DNA from 3 places in the Brumicola nitratireducens FR1064 genome. Region 3 is predicted to be linked to each of the others. Evidence: predicted binding sites of a transcription regulator. Region 3 holds the regulator's gene; each other region holds the start of a gene.
The links. The regulator sigma-54, encoded in region 3, starts transcription at its own class of promoters, with help from an activator protein. The targets are predictions, from matches to a motif close to GTTGGCACGNNNNTNGNNT.
Positions count from the first base shown of each region.

Region 1: glnA (glutamate--ammonia ligase) is a predicted target of sigma-54. The motif match lies at 1,862-1,880, and genes of this name have one in related genera.
Region 2: GNIT_RS12030 (PEP-CTERM sorting domain-containing protein) is a predicted target of sigma-54. The motif match lies at 2,557-2,575, and genes of this name have one in related genera.

Region 1 is NC_016041.1:645,910-650,202, reverse strand. Features, by position in the region: gene GNIT_RS02775 (DUF4124 domain-containing protein) at 1-173, opposite strand, end outside; gene glnA (glutamate--ammonia ligase) at 355-1,764, opposite strand; gene GNIT_RS02765 (YceI family protein) at 2,228-2,860, shown strand; gene GNIT_RS02760 (cytochrome b) at 2,853-3,431, shown strand; gene GNIT_RS02755 (YceI family protein) at 3,473-4,084, shown strand.
Region 2 is NC_016041.1:2,785,254-2,789,546, forward strand. Features, by position in the region: gene GNIT_RS12020 (YdcF family protein) at 1-529, shown strand, start outside; gene GNIT_RS12025 (PEP-CTERM/exosortase system-associated acyltransferase) at 687-1,535, shown strand; gene GNIT_RS12030 (PEP-CTERM sorting domain-containing protein) at 1,615-2,514, opposite strand; gene GNIT_RS12035 (tetratricopeptide repeat protein) at 2,643-4,293, opposite strand, start outside.
Region 3 is NC_016041.1:966,733-971,025, forward strand. Features, by position in the region: gene GNIT_RS04195 (HPr family phosphocarrier protein) at 1-61, opposite strand, end outside; gene rapZ (RNase adapter RapZ) at 51-950, opposite strand; gene ptsN (PTS IIA-like nitrogen regulatory protein PtsN) at 1,019-1,462, opposite strand; gene hpf (ribosome hibernation promoting factor) at 1,476-1,763, opposite strand; gene GNIT_RS04215 (RNA polymerase factor sigma-54) at 1,787-3,265, opposite strand; gene lptB (LPS export ABC transporter ATP-binding protein) at 3,323-4,048, opposite strand; gene lptA (lipopolysaccharide transport periplasmic protein LptA) at 4,045-4,293, opposite strand, start outside.

The DNA of each region.
Region 1 (4,293 bases), 320 kb from region 3:
GAGGCAAAGTCGACCTCAACCGCCCCTGGCGTTGGCTGGTCTGAATACGTAATAGTTCCGTCTTTGTTAATCGTTTTATATATTTTTCCTGCATTCACAGAAGTAGAGAGAACTAGACCAATAATGATCAGCATTATAAAGCGTGTCGATGTTGAGAACTTTGCTATATTCATATATTTGCCCTAATTAATAACGCTCTCTTCGTGTAGCTAGCTTAGTGTAGCTGTTTTAACATAAAAAAAAAGCCTGTAAACACAGGCTTTAGTATAGATTATTATATTTAGTGAGTGCTGAGCCGGTATAGTAGGTTTATATCGGCTCCGCGTTCTAAATAATAAGCGCTTACACGCAGTTCTAAACGCTATAGTACAACTCAAACTCAACTGGATGCGTTGACATATTAATTCTTTGTACTTCAGCAGTCTTTAGCTCTATATACGCATCAATCATGTCGTCGCTCATAACGCCACCGGCTGTTAAGAAATCACGGTCAACATTCAATGCAGCTAACGCTTCTTCTAATGAACGAGCAACTTGAGGGATAGACGCTGCTTCTTCAGCAGGTAAATCATACAAGTCCTTATCCATTGACTCACCTGGATGGATCTTATTTTTAATACCGTCAAGACCAGCCATCAATAACGCAGTAAATGCTAGGTATGGGTTAGCTGATGGGTCAGGGAAACGAACTTCAATACGGCGCGCTCTCTCACTTGTTACGTAAGGAATACGAATAGAAGCTGAACGGTTACGCGCAGAATAAGCTAGCATAACAGGCGCTTCGAAATGAGGCACCAAACGCTTATAAGAGTTAGTCGACGCATTTGCGAACGCATTGATTGCTTTAGCATGCTTAATAATACCGCCAATGTAGAACAAAGCAGTTTCAGAAAGACCAGCGTAGCTGTCGCCAGCAAAGGTGTTCTTGCCATCTTTACTAATTGACATATGGCAATGCATGCCAGAACCGTTATCGCCTACAAGCGGCTTAGGCATAAAGGTTGCAGTTTGTCCGTAGGCATCAGCTACGTTGTGTACAACATACTTATAAATTTGAATTTCGTCTGCTTTCTTAACCATGCTGTTGAATTTGCAAGCGATCTCGTTTTGGCCGGCCGTCGCAACTTCGTGGTGATGAGCCTCTACAACGAGTCCCATTTCTTCCATTACTAGGCACATAGCGGCACGAGTATCGTGCGCTGAATCGACAGGTGAAACTGGAAAGTAACCGCCTTTAACGCCCGGACGATGGCCTTTGTTGCCACCTTCGAACTCAGCACCAGAGTTCCATGCAGCTTCTTCAGCATCAATTTTGAAGAAAGAACCTGACATATCAGTGTGGTAGCGAACGTCGTCGAATAGGAAGAATTCTGGCTCAGGACCAAATAATACAGTATCGCCAACGCCAGTTGATTTTAGGAACTCTTCAGCACGCTTTGCAATAGTGCGCGGATCACGATCGTAACCCTGCATAGTCGATGGTTCCAAGATATCACAGGTAATATTTATCTGTGTTTCTTCAGCAAACGGGTCCAATACTGCAGTTGTTGGATCAGGCATAAGCACCATGTCGGATTCATTTATGCCTTTCCAGCCAGCAATTGAAGAACCATCGAACATTTTACCTTCTTCAAAGAAGTCTTCATCTACTTGGTGAGTAGGAATAGTAACGTGTTGCTCTTTACCCTTTGTATCTGTAAAGCGCAAATCAATAAATTTCGCTTCGCTCTCTTTAATTAGTTCTAATGTCGACTCGATTGACATACTGTCCTCCAATAAAAAAATGTCCTTGTACAGATTTGCAGTCCATACAAATGCTAAAACTATCCTATATGCGTTCAAAATAGCTATGTAAAACTATAAGCGATATTCGTGCCATTTAGCAATCAAATAAAAAACCGCGTAAACACTGGCTTAGCCTTCAGCCGTGACAAGTTTAAAACAGCCAAACTGCACCAAAATGATCCCAATCAGACCCAATTTAGTGCAACTGCAAATAAATATGTTTTTATTGGTGCAAAACAACACTAATAAATATCGTCCAACCGCTAAAAAGTGTTGAACAATCAAAGTGACTGAAAATTTAGCCAGAAAATAAAGTTACAACACTTTTGAGCACTTTTAAGCCATATTAGCGTAATGGTATACATAAGATGTCTGACGGTCGGTGGAAGTCGCTTATGCGCACTCACCTTCGTAAAATAATCACAAAAAATGGAATGACAAAATGAATTATTTAAAAATTACAGCATTTACTATTGTTCTTAGTTTAGCGGGCTGTATCTCTTGGGTTTTTGCAAAAAGTCCCTTTAACGATATGCCAGAAGGCGAATACGTCGTTGATCTGAGCCATGCTTCAATTGTCTGGAAAGTTTCTCATTTAGGCCTGTCTAATTATGTCGCTCGTTTTGCCGATTTTGATGCTTCAATCGAGTATGACCCGTCTGATATAACCAAGAGTAAAGTCACGGCTAAAATCAACCCTATGTCAATTCAAACGGCTTACCCAGATCCAAAGAAAGAAGATTTTGATAACACACTTGCAACCGACGAAAGCTGGTTTAATGCGGGCAAATTTGCCAGCATCGATTTTATTTCAACCTCTATAAAAATGACGGGTGAAAAAACTGCAGTTATGAACGGTGACCTCACTTTCCTGGGAGTATCTAAACCTGTTTCACTTGACGTAGAATTTAACGGCGCAATGTTACGCCAACCTTTTAGTGGAAAACCAACGATGGGCTTTTCTGCCACAACAACAATAAAGCGCACCGAATGGGGCATGGGAAAATATGCACCTAACATTGGCGATGAAGTTGAAGTGATGATTGAAGGTGAGTTTGTAAAAACTGATGACTAGTGCGACCGCTGCTAAATCATTGCGCTATCATAGTCTGAGTATTCTTTTGCACTGGACCGTTGTGCTTGGTTTAGTATTTATGCTGGCAAGTGGCTTGTATATGGTCAATGCCGATATCAGTAAAGCTGACCAATACAAGCTATTTCAGCTGCACAAAGCTGCCGGCGTGATCATGCTTTGGGCATTATTTATCCGAATCTGCGTACGTATTTTCACAAAGGCACCGGGTCTTCCAAGCGCTATGTCAAATGCTAATAAAAAGAAGGCTAAGGCGGGACATTTATTACTCTATGTGGCTTTGGTGATCATGCCTTTATCCGGCTGGGTAATGGTCTCTGCAAGCCCTTTTGGACTGCCAACCTTTGTGTTTGTAGACTGGATAAAATGGCCGCATATTCCTGGGATTGCAAGAAACAAGACGGTTGAAACCGTCGCCAACAATACACACTGGATAACCGCCGCAGTTCTATTTACGCTGATTATAGGTCACATCGCTGCTGTTATATGGCACAAAAAAGCACATGGCCTTAATTTATTAAACCGAATGTGGTGGTCAAAGCACAAAGATTAATTAATCTCACAACAGCAACAAATATTTGGGAAAATAACTACATGTTAAAAACGCTTGTATTGCTTAACCTAACAAAGATCAACAGCTATAAAACAAACAAAAAAATTAAATGTGACTACTTACTTACCTTTTACTCTACATTATGTATAGCGCTTGCCTTAACGTTTGCTCCATTGGCTGCTGCACAACAGAAACTCACCTTTAGCGCTAAAGACAGTACAGTGAGTTTCGCTGGAGAGCATGTCGGCATGAAATTCTCTGGGGTTTTTAATAAATGGAATGCAGAACTTGTGTTGCCTCCTGCAGATTCACCGACAATCACAGCCACATTTTACGTTGCATCTGCGAAGACAGGTGATAGCACGTATGACAGCACCCTGCCCGAGGGTGACTGGTTTGATGTTAAGAATCATCCAAAAGGACTATTCGAAAGTGAGCAAATAATTTCGAAAGGAAATGATTACGATGTTACTGGAAATTTAACATTGCGCGGTATCAGTCAGCCAGTTTCATTCCTTTTGAAAGACAATGGTGCAACGCTATCTGCAAACTTCAGCATCAACCGACTTGCCTATAAAATTGGGTTCGAGTCTGACCCCGCCGCAGAATGGGTTAGTGAAGAAATTGATATGACTCTCTTGTTAAATAAATAGGTAAAGCTACGAACCCAGCAGATCAACAAAACACTTTGGGCCATCCAAAACATCCTCTCTCATCCTTGCGAAAGCAAGGACTTCGATAATTTACAGCAGATTCAAACAAAATAATTTTTTGATTTGCGGGTGGGTTTAGGAGGTTGCTGCCTGCGCAGGAATGACGGAGGGGATAAAAAAACTAGATTCAGTAGTGAATAATCAAGTAT
Region 2 (4,293 bases), 1.8 Mb from region 3:
GTGGCAATCAGCTGACGCTATTTGGGTGTTAGCTTGCAGTCACTACAATAATCAAGCCCTTCCCGATGTTAGCCGCTGGAACGACTGCGCGCTTAAAAGATTAGTGCATGCCTATATGATGTATAAGGTTAAACCAACTACTATTGTGCTAACTGGCGGAGATTTTAGTGAACAAAGTGACTTCGACTATGCAGAGCGAGCCAAGACCTTTTTAGTATCATTAGGCGTTGAACAGAGCGATATTCTTACGATACCAAAAGGCACTCGGACATCTGAAGAACTCAATGCACTGCAGTCAACAGTAACGTTCACCAAACTCGCCGTAGTATCGTCTGCAAGTCACGGAATGCGGCTATCCACGCTGCTCGATAATCAAACCACATTTGAATACGTATTTATTCCAGTTGCTCATCTAAACGTAAACGACACGCCAATAAGTTTCGGCCTACCTCAACTAGGAAGCATAGAAAAAAGTAGCAGAGCTTTTTACGCTTATTTTGCAAACATTGAGCTTTGGTTTAATGAATAGTAAAAATTTTTCAATGACTTAAGACTCCTTTATAGGTGCACACTGCTACTTAAACAGCAAAAAAAGTATGTAAATACATCTATTGTATTAATCTCCATACAGTCTACAAATCGCGTTTACCGTAGTATAGATATCATATAAGACGGGACGGCAATTTATGAGCATCCATTCAATACAACAACGACTTTTTCCTAACGCTGTGACAAAAAGACGGTCTAACAAGCTTGTGGCGTTCATCAAGAAAAGTTGGGGCTCTTACCAAAAATTAAAGGAAGCACACGAAATAAGCTATCACTTTTCTCAGTTTCTAGCGCCTGTGATTGCCAACTCCCACCACAAAAAACAATGCGTTTACGGACTTAGACACAATGTTTATTGCGAAGAACTTAATTTTGAACCCATTAAAGATGACAAGCAGGAAATAGACGAGTTTGATGCGTTTTCTGAATACTGCCTTATTCAGCATGTGCATTCAGAGGCATTTGCAGGCACAGTCAGAGTAGTTAGCCCTATGAAAGAGGGAGAGCTACTGCCGATCGAAAAGTACTGCATGAATACCATTACAGACGATAACTTCTCGCCTACCAACTTCAAAAGAGCGGAAATATGCGAGATTTCACGATTAGCAGTACCAGCCGCTTTTAGACGTAGAAAAGCAGATCATTTTATTGGTGCAGCCACTGGAAATATAAATAAATTTATTTATTCAGAAACTGAATTGCGGTGCTTTCCCTTTATTGCTGTGGGGCTTTATTTCTCTGCAGCGGCCTTAGCGCTAAAACTAGATAAAAAACACGCGTTCGTTATGATGGAGCCGAGACTAGCAAAAAGCATGGGCTATGTGGGTATTAAATTTAAACAAATAGGCCCTGTTGTTGACTACCACGGCAAGCGTGCTCCTTACTATATCAATGCGGATTTACTTTATTCTAATCTGAGCAAGGGCTTTAAGGTTATGTTAGAGAACATTCAAGAGCATATTGATGGGCAGAAGATAGAACTTTAATTTGTTCTTTATCATTTAGGTTAAAATAAGACATAAAAAAACCCGCTCAAATGAGCGGGTTTTTAATATGTAAGAAGTATTACTTGTTACGACGGCGAGCTGCGAAAGCTAAGCCGAATAGACCTAAGCCCATGAATGCTAATGTGCTTGGAGCTGAAATTGTTGCAGCTTGGACTGTTCCGTCACCAGTTAATGCATATAGTTTTTGGGTAGAAAACGTCGGATCATTTCCTTCACTAAAGCTTGAACTCAATCCTCGAGTATTTGCTTCATACATCAAATTGAAAAAAGGCAGGAAATTGTTCTGAGCGATTCCACCGGTAACATCAACAAGGAATTGGCTACTACCCGCAGCTAATGCTTGGTCATAAAATAGTGCCCCGAAATCTGGAGTATAACTAAACTCTTCAAGCATTGTAGACAACCACAATGTACCGTTAGTCGCCTGCCCTACCTCTGTAGCGATTGTAGCCGCATTCGCAGTAGCCGCAGCAGAGACATCAAACTCACCAGCATTGTCATAATCTAAATATATATTTAACCAAGCTGCGTCAGCATTAATTTGTGGCGTTAAACGTGGACCAAAGACCGTGTCTTCCATTGTGATATCTTCAAGAAAAATACCACCGAAACTGAACGTCAACTCACAGCCTGAACAGCTTGGGTTACCACCGTTTCCTGTGTTCATCAAGAACTCGCCAATACCTACAAGCTCTGGCCTGTCACCGAGTAAACTGGTCAAATTCGTCATTGATGGAGTAACCGCATTTGCGTCTACCGCTGAGTTAACACCTGCACCAGTGTCTTGGCCAGTTGCTGTATTAGTGGTCGTCCACCACTGTGTATAATCTACTGTCGATTCAAAGTTAGGCTGACCTGCAAGTGCATCCCAATAAACGCCACCCGCAGCAGATACAACACCTGCATTCGCCGACGAACAAGCTAATGCAAGAGTTGCTGCCAATGCTAGTTTTTTCATTTCATTATCCTTTGGTTAAAATTAACTTTCTCTATTTAGTCTAAGCACACTTCATGCCAATTATTAAGCCGCTGTTTTTAATGGCTATTTTTTTTCAAATTAATTTCGCTGTAAAAAATATCGACACCTTACAAGTACTTTTTCAATCTTAGATTAATTTCAACCTTCAATTTAGGATCTACTGTCCTAATGTTTTTTAGTACTCTTACTGCGTTTTCTTTTTGCCCAACACCATATAGTGCATCCGCATAGTTAAAGAAAATATTAATATCCGTCGGGTTATTTTTAAGCGCTAACGCTAAAAGACTTTGCGCAGTTTTGTAGTTCTCTTCACGCAAATAGGTTTGTGCTAACGTATCTAAAAAATTGGAGTTAGTTGGAAATAAATCAACAGCCTGTTGCGCAAAATTTCTTGCCTGTGAAATCTCTCCCTTCTGCAAACTTAGCCAAGCAATATTATTCATCGCTACGGCATTTTTAGGATATTTCTGTAAGAGCATCATATATTCTTCAATTGCAGCGTCAGGATCTGTCCACATTAATACGTCAGCTTTAAGCATTTTAGCTAGTGCATCATCAGGAAAGCTAATCAAATGACTATTAATTGCTTCAATCGCTTTGTCACTTTGTAACATACCCAAATATGCATTATTTACCTGAGATAAATGAAAAAAGTTGGGTTCATTTTCATATGCAGCAATTAAAAGAGGTAAAGCTTTGTCATACTTTTTTGTCAGCAGCAAATAACGACCGTACTGATTTTTGTAAAACAGGCTTTTTTGCACCTCAGGAGATATACTTGTCAATACTCTTTTAGCTATCGCTTCATCTCCCAAGTCAATTGCATATTGTGCGGCGAACAGGCTAAACAATTCGTTATCTTTAAAACGTAAAAGTCCTTCTTTTACCAAATTATAAATTCCAGGAACAAGCCTTTTTGCTTGAGGTTGAGACAATAGCTTAATATATGCAAAGGCATCATTTGGCTGAATCCTTACCCAAGATTCAAGCAAATTTACGGCATTTTTATGCTGTTCATTGTAGGTGTATGCATCTGCTAAAAACACCCAAATTGCTCTTGGTGTGTTTGCTGTAAATTGGTGATTTTTTAGAAGCTCAATAACCTTCAAAGATAGTTTTGCATCGGTTAGAGCCTGCGCATACCAAAACTTGTATGCCGCTTGATTATCAAATTCGTATGCTTTCTGGAAAAACGGTAAAGAACGCTCTGGCTCGCCAATTTTAATATTAATAGTTCTCATTGTTTTCAATAGTGAAACATTGAGAATATTGTCGCTAAGCGATTCACTCAGTGTTTTGTATGAAGCATCATAATCATTGTTTTCAAATTGCTGTATTGCAATAAAATTTGAGCTTATAGCTTCATTCTTTGACAGTGTTTGAATCTTGGCAGCTATCGCTAAGGCTTCATCATTCTCTTCAAGGTTCGCGTGCGATAGCATAAGAGCGTTTAACGCCATTAAAGAGTTTGGCTCAGTCTGCAAATACTTAAGGCTCAATGTTTTGGCTTGCTCAAAATCTTGACTATTAAAATAATAAGAAACCAACGTGTAAAGGCTATCTGCACTTGGGTTTACTTTAAGTTCATTTTCTACCACTTCAATTGCAGTCACGTTACCCATCTTCACCAACGCCCTAGCTATACTAGTATTGCTACTCATACCTTTTTCAATGATCTGTTGTTCGAGTTTTTCAGCCATATCAAACTCGCGATTTGCAAGTAAGTTCTCAATTGTCGAAGCCGTGATATTGGGAAAT
Region 3 (4,293 bases):
TCGCTGCGCGCGCGTGCAGGCCTAATTTATTTACGATAGTAAGTTGCTTTTCAACGATCATGCTGAGACTCATTCAGTGTATTTGGATCAATCTCTTCTTTTTTGCTCAACTTCAATTCACGGTGTCTGATTTGTACATCCCCATGGCTTGCACGGAAGCTATTTGCAAGCGCCTCTGCCACAAATACAGAGCGATGCTGCCCGCCGGTGCAACCTATAGCAACAGTAACATAGCTGCGGTTGTTTCTTTCTAAATGTGGCAGCCAAGTTGATATCAGGTTTTGAATTTGCCATATGAATTTGGTGACAAGTGGCTGTCCCCCTAAAAATAACTGTACCGGGCCATCTAATCCATTCAAGGGCTTTAAGTCGGGCTCCCAGTGTGGGTTAGGCAAAAAACGGGCGTCAAATACATAATCTGCATCTCTTGGAATGCCGTATTTAAAGCCAAACGACTCAAATACTAGGACTAAGTTTGCGCTTTTTTTACCTAACACTCTTTCTCGAATTAGTTCTGAAAGCTCGTGCAGTGATAAATTATCGGTGTTGATATGTAAATCCGCTTTTTCCGATACAGGCACTAATATTTCTCGTTCCGCCTCAATTGATTCGGCCAGTGATTTATTGAGTTTGAAGAGCGGGTGCAAACGTCTTGTTTCACTATAGCGCTTAATCAATACATCATCACTAGCGTCTAAATACAAAATGGTAACTTCCCAAATACTGGGCAAAAAGTCCACAATTTCGCTAAGCTCATTCGCCATTTTAGGCATGTTTCTAACATCGACGCTCACCGCTACTTTTTCGCTTTCATCGGCGAGTGCATGAGTAAGTGTCGGCAGCAAATTTACGGGTATGTTATCGACGCAATAATACCCTAGGTCTTCCAAGGCCCTTAATGCAATTGATTTGCCTGAGCCAGAGCGACCACTGATGATCAAGAGTTTCACGTGTGCAGGTCCTTTAGAGGTAGATAACAGTTATGAAACGGTGGGATAATTCACCGTGTGGTTAATTTTTACGCTAGTGCTGAAATAATTTCGTCTCTAGTAGCAGCGTTTCTTAACGCTTTTACTATGTTTTTATCGCTCAATTTTTGCGCGATAGATGAAAGCGTTTGAAGATGCTCTTGGGTTTGTTCACTGGGCACTAATAAAGCGAAAAATATATCTACGGGCTTGTCGTCTATTGCATCGAATTGGATCGGTTCTTCGCTAGTGACAATGATAGCAACTATATCCTGTATTCCTTCAATTCTGCCGTGTGGTATAGCAATACCGTTACCTATGCCTGTGCTACCCATTTTTTCGCGCGCCAACATGCTCGCAAGCACATCATTTAAATTGAGCTGTGGATTTCCCTTCACTGCAATTTCGCTGATGACTTCAAAAATTCGTTTTTTGCTTTGACACTCAACCGCACATTCAGTGCGGTCGAGTGAAATAATATCAGATATAATCATAATTCGTAGGCGACTAATGTCGTTTTGACTTTTCCTTGTGCTTTATAACTTGGCGATCTAACTTGTCAATCAGTCCATCGATGGCTGCGTACATGTCAGTATGTTCAGCGTTAGCGTGAACAACGTCACCCTTGAGATGAAGTGTTGCTTCAGCTCTTTGATTTATTTTCTCTACATTTAACACTACATGTACATTACTAATATGATCGAAGTGTCTTTCTAATCGTTCGAATTTACTGTCGACGTATGCTCTTAGTGAATCAGTAATATCAACGTGATGACCAGTTAGATTTATTTGCATAATGTTACGTCCTCTTATGAAGTCTACAGCAGACTTTTTCTTTGGTTCGACGGGGGAATCGAGAGGGACTCTCGATATTTCGCAATGGTTCGTCGAGCAACTTGAATTCCTTGATCGGCCAACAATTGCGCAATCTTGCTATCACTAAGTGGTTTGCTGACAATCTCCGCCGCAACGAGCTTTTTGATGAGTGCTCTTATTGCTGTCGACGAACATTCACCGCCAGATTCAGTTGAAACATGGCTAGAGAAAAAGTACTTAAGCTCGAAAATGCCTCTGGGCGTATGCATATACTTCTGGGTGGTAACCCTTGAAATAGTTGACTCATGCATATCGACCATCTCAGCAACGTCATTTAAAACCATTGGTTTCATCATTTCTGGACCGTGTTCAAAAAAGCCCATTTGCTGCTGAACAATACAGTGAGATACTTTCAATAGTGTCTCATTGCGACTTTCTAAGCTCTTAATAAACCATTTAGCTTCTTGTAAGTGTGACTTAATATATTGTGAATCGTTCGAATTTTTAGTGCTTTTACTGAGTGCTTCATACTCTTTATTGACGATCAGCGGTGGCAAAGAATCACCATTCAGCTCAACTGTCCAACGACCATTTTTTTTCGCAACAGACACGTCAGGAATAACGTATTCAGAATCTTTAACGGCAATTGTGCTTCCTGGTCTTGGGTTAAGCGTTTGCAATAGGCGCATTGCTTCTCGCAGCTGGTCTTCTTTCAATCGAGTTTTACGCATCAATGTGCGGTAGTCTTTGCTGCTTAACAAGTCGCTGTGTTCTGTTAACAACAGACGGGCTTCAGCCAACCAAGGCGTTGCAGGATCAAATTGGGCTAATTGCACCATTAAGCACTCTTGAGGAGTACGAGAGCCGGAACCAATAGGGTCGAACATTTGAATGCGTTTTAGAACGCATTCAACTTCGTCCAATTCAATTTCTTCGTTTTGTAAGCTATCTAAAATTTCCTCGCTGCTAACAGTGAGATAACCAGACTCATCAATTGAGTCAATTATCGCAATAGCAATAGAGCGGTCTATATCTGAAAACGGGGTTAATTCCATCTGCCAAATTAGATGGTCTTGGATATTTTCGGTGGTTTCGCCCTGAAATATGTAGTCATCATCTGCGGGGCCGTTGGATATGTTGGCTGGCGCAGACGAGGCGCTTAGATATTCTTCCCAAGAGCTGTCTAGTGGTAAGTCATCAGGAATTTGGTTGTTTTCGAGTGCGTCGTGGCTGTCAACGTTATCTGAATTCTCCGCACTGAGTGAGTTTTTATCAGTATAGTCTTGAGGTTCAGAGTCACTGTCTGAGCTGTCGTTGTTGTGTTCACTTTCGTCAATTTCTAGTAAAGGGTTGGAATCCAACGCTTCCTGAATTTCGAGCTGAAGATCCAATGTAGACAATTGTAGCAGCTTTATCGCCTGCTGAAGCTGAGGCGTCATTGTTAGCTGTTGGCTAAATTTTAACTGCAGTGAAGGTTTCATTGATGTCCTTCAGTTATTTCTAATGGTGATAAAAGCCAGTTACAAAACATGATACACCTATAATACAAATTGGTCGCCGAGATACACTTCTCTCACTTTTTGGTTACTGAGTACTTCAGCAGAGGTTCCTGATGCAATCAGCTCACCGTGACTTACAATATATGCTTTTTCACAGACATCTAGCGTTTCACGTACATTATGATCTGTGATCAACACACCAATGTTTCGCTCTTTTAATTGTTTAATGATCTTCTTTATATCATTAACAGAAATTGGGTCAACACCGGCGAATGGTTCATCGAGTAAAATAAACTTAGGATTTGCAGCTAAAGCTCGTGCAATTTCAACGCGGCGGCGCTCTCCACCGGATAAACTCATGCCTAAATTATTTCTGATATGACTGACATTAAATTCGTCCATTAAGTCGTCAGCTTCTTGTTCACGTTGATCTTTTGCCAATTCTTTGCGTGTTTGTAATATTGCCATTAGATTTTCATACACGGTCAATTTACGAAAAATAGAGGCTTCTTGGGGCAAATATCCAATGCCATGTCTCGCACGCTCGTGCATAGGTTGAATTGACATGTCTAATTGGTCAATAAAAATTTCACCTTTATCAAGCGGTACCAAGCCGACAATCATATAAAACGTCGTTGTTTTACCTGCGCCGTTTGGGCCTAACAAGCCAACAATTTGGCCTGTGGACACTTCCAAGCTAACGTCTCTTACAACTTGTCTAGCTTTGTATGATTTAGCGAGGTGTTTTGCAAACAAGGTACTCACTTTTTATTTTCCTTTTGCTTTTCCATTGCTTCTTTTGTTTTTTTCAAAGTATCGCCATCAAATACGGTCACAACTTGCTGCTGACTATCGGTGTCTTTCTGCGCCTGCCATTGCTCTTTTATAATGTTGTATATAATTGAGTCGGTTTTTATACTAAACGCATTTTGATAAAGCTCCGCATTTCCTTTTAACGTGATGATTTTAGTGGCTTTCTCGTAGCGAATACTGTTTGCTTTTGCCACCAC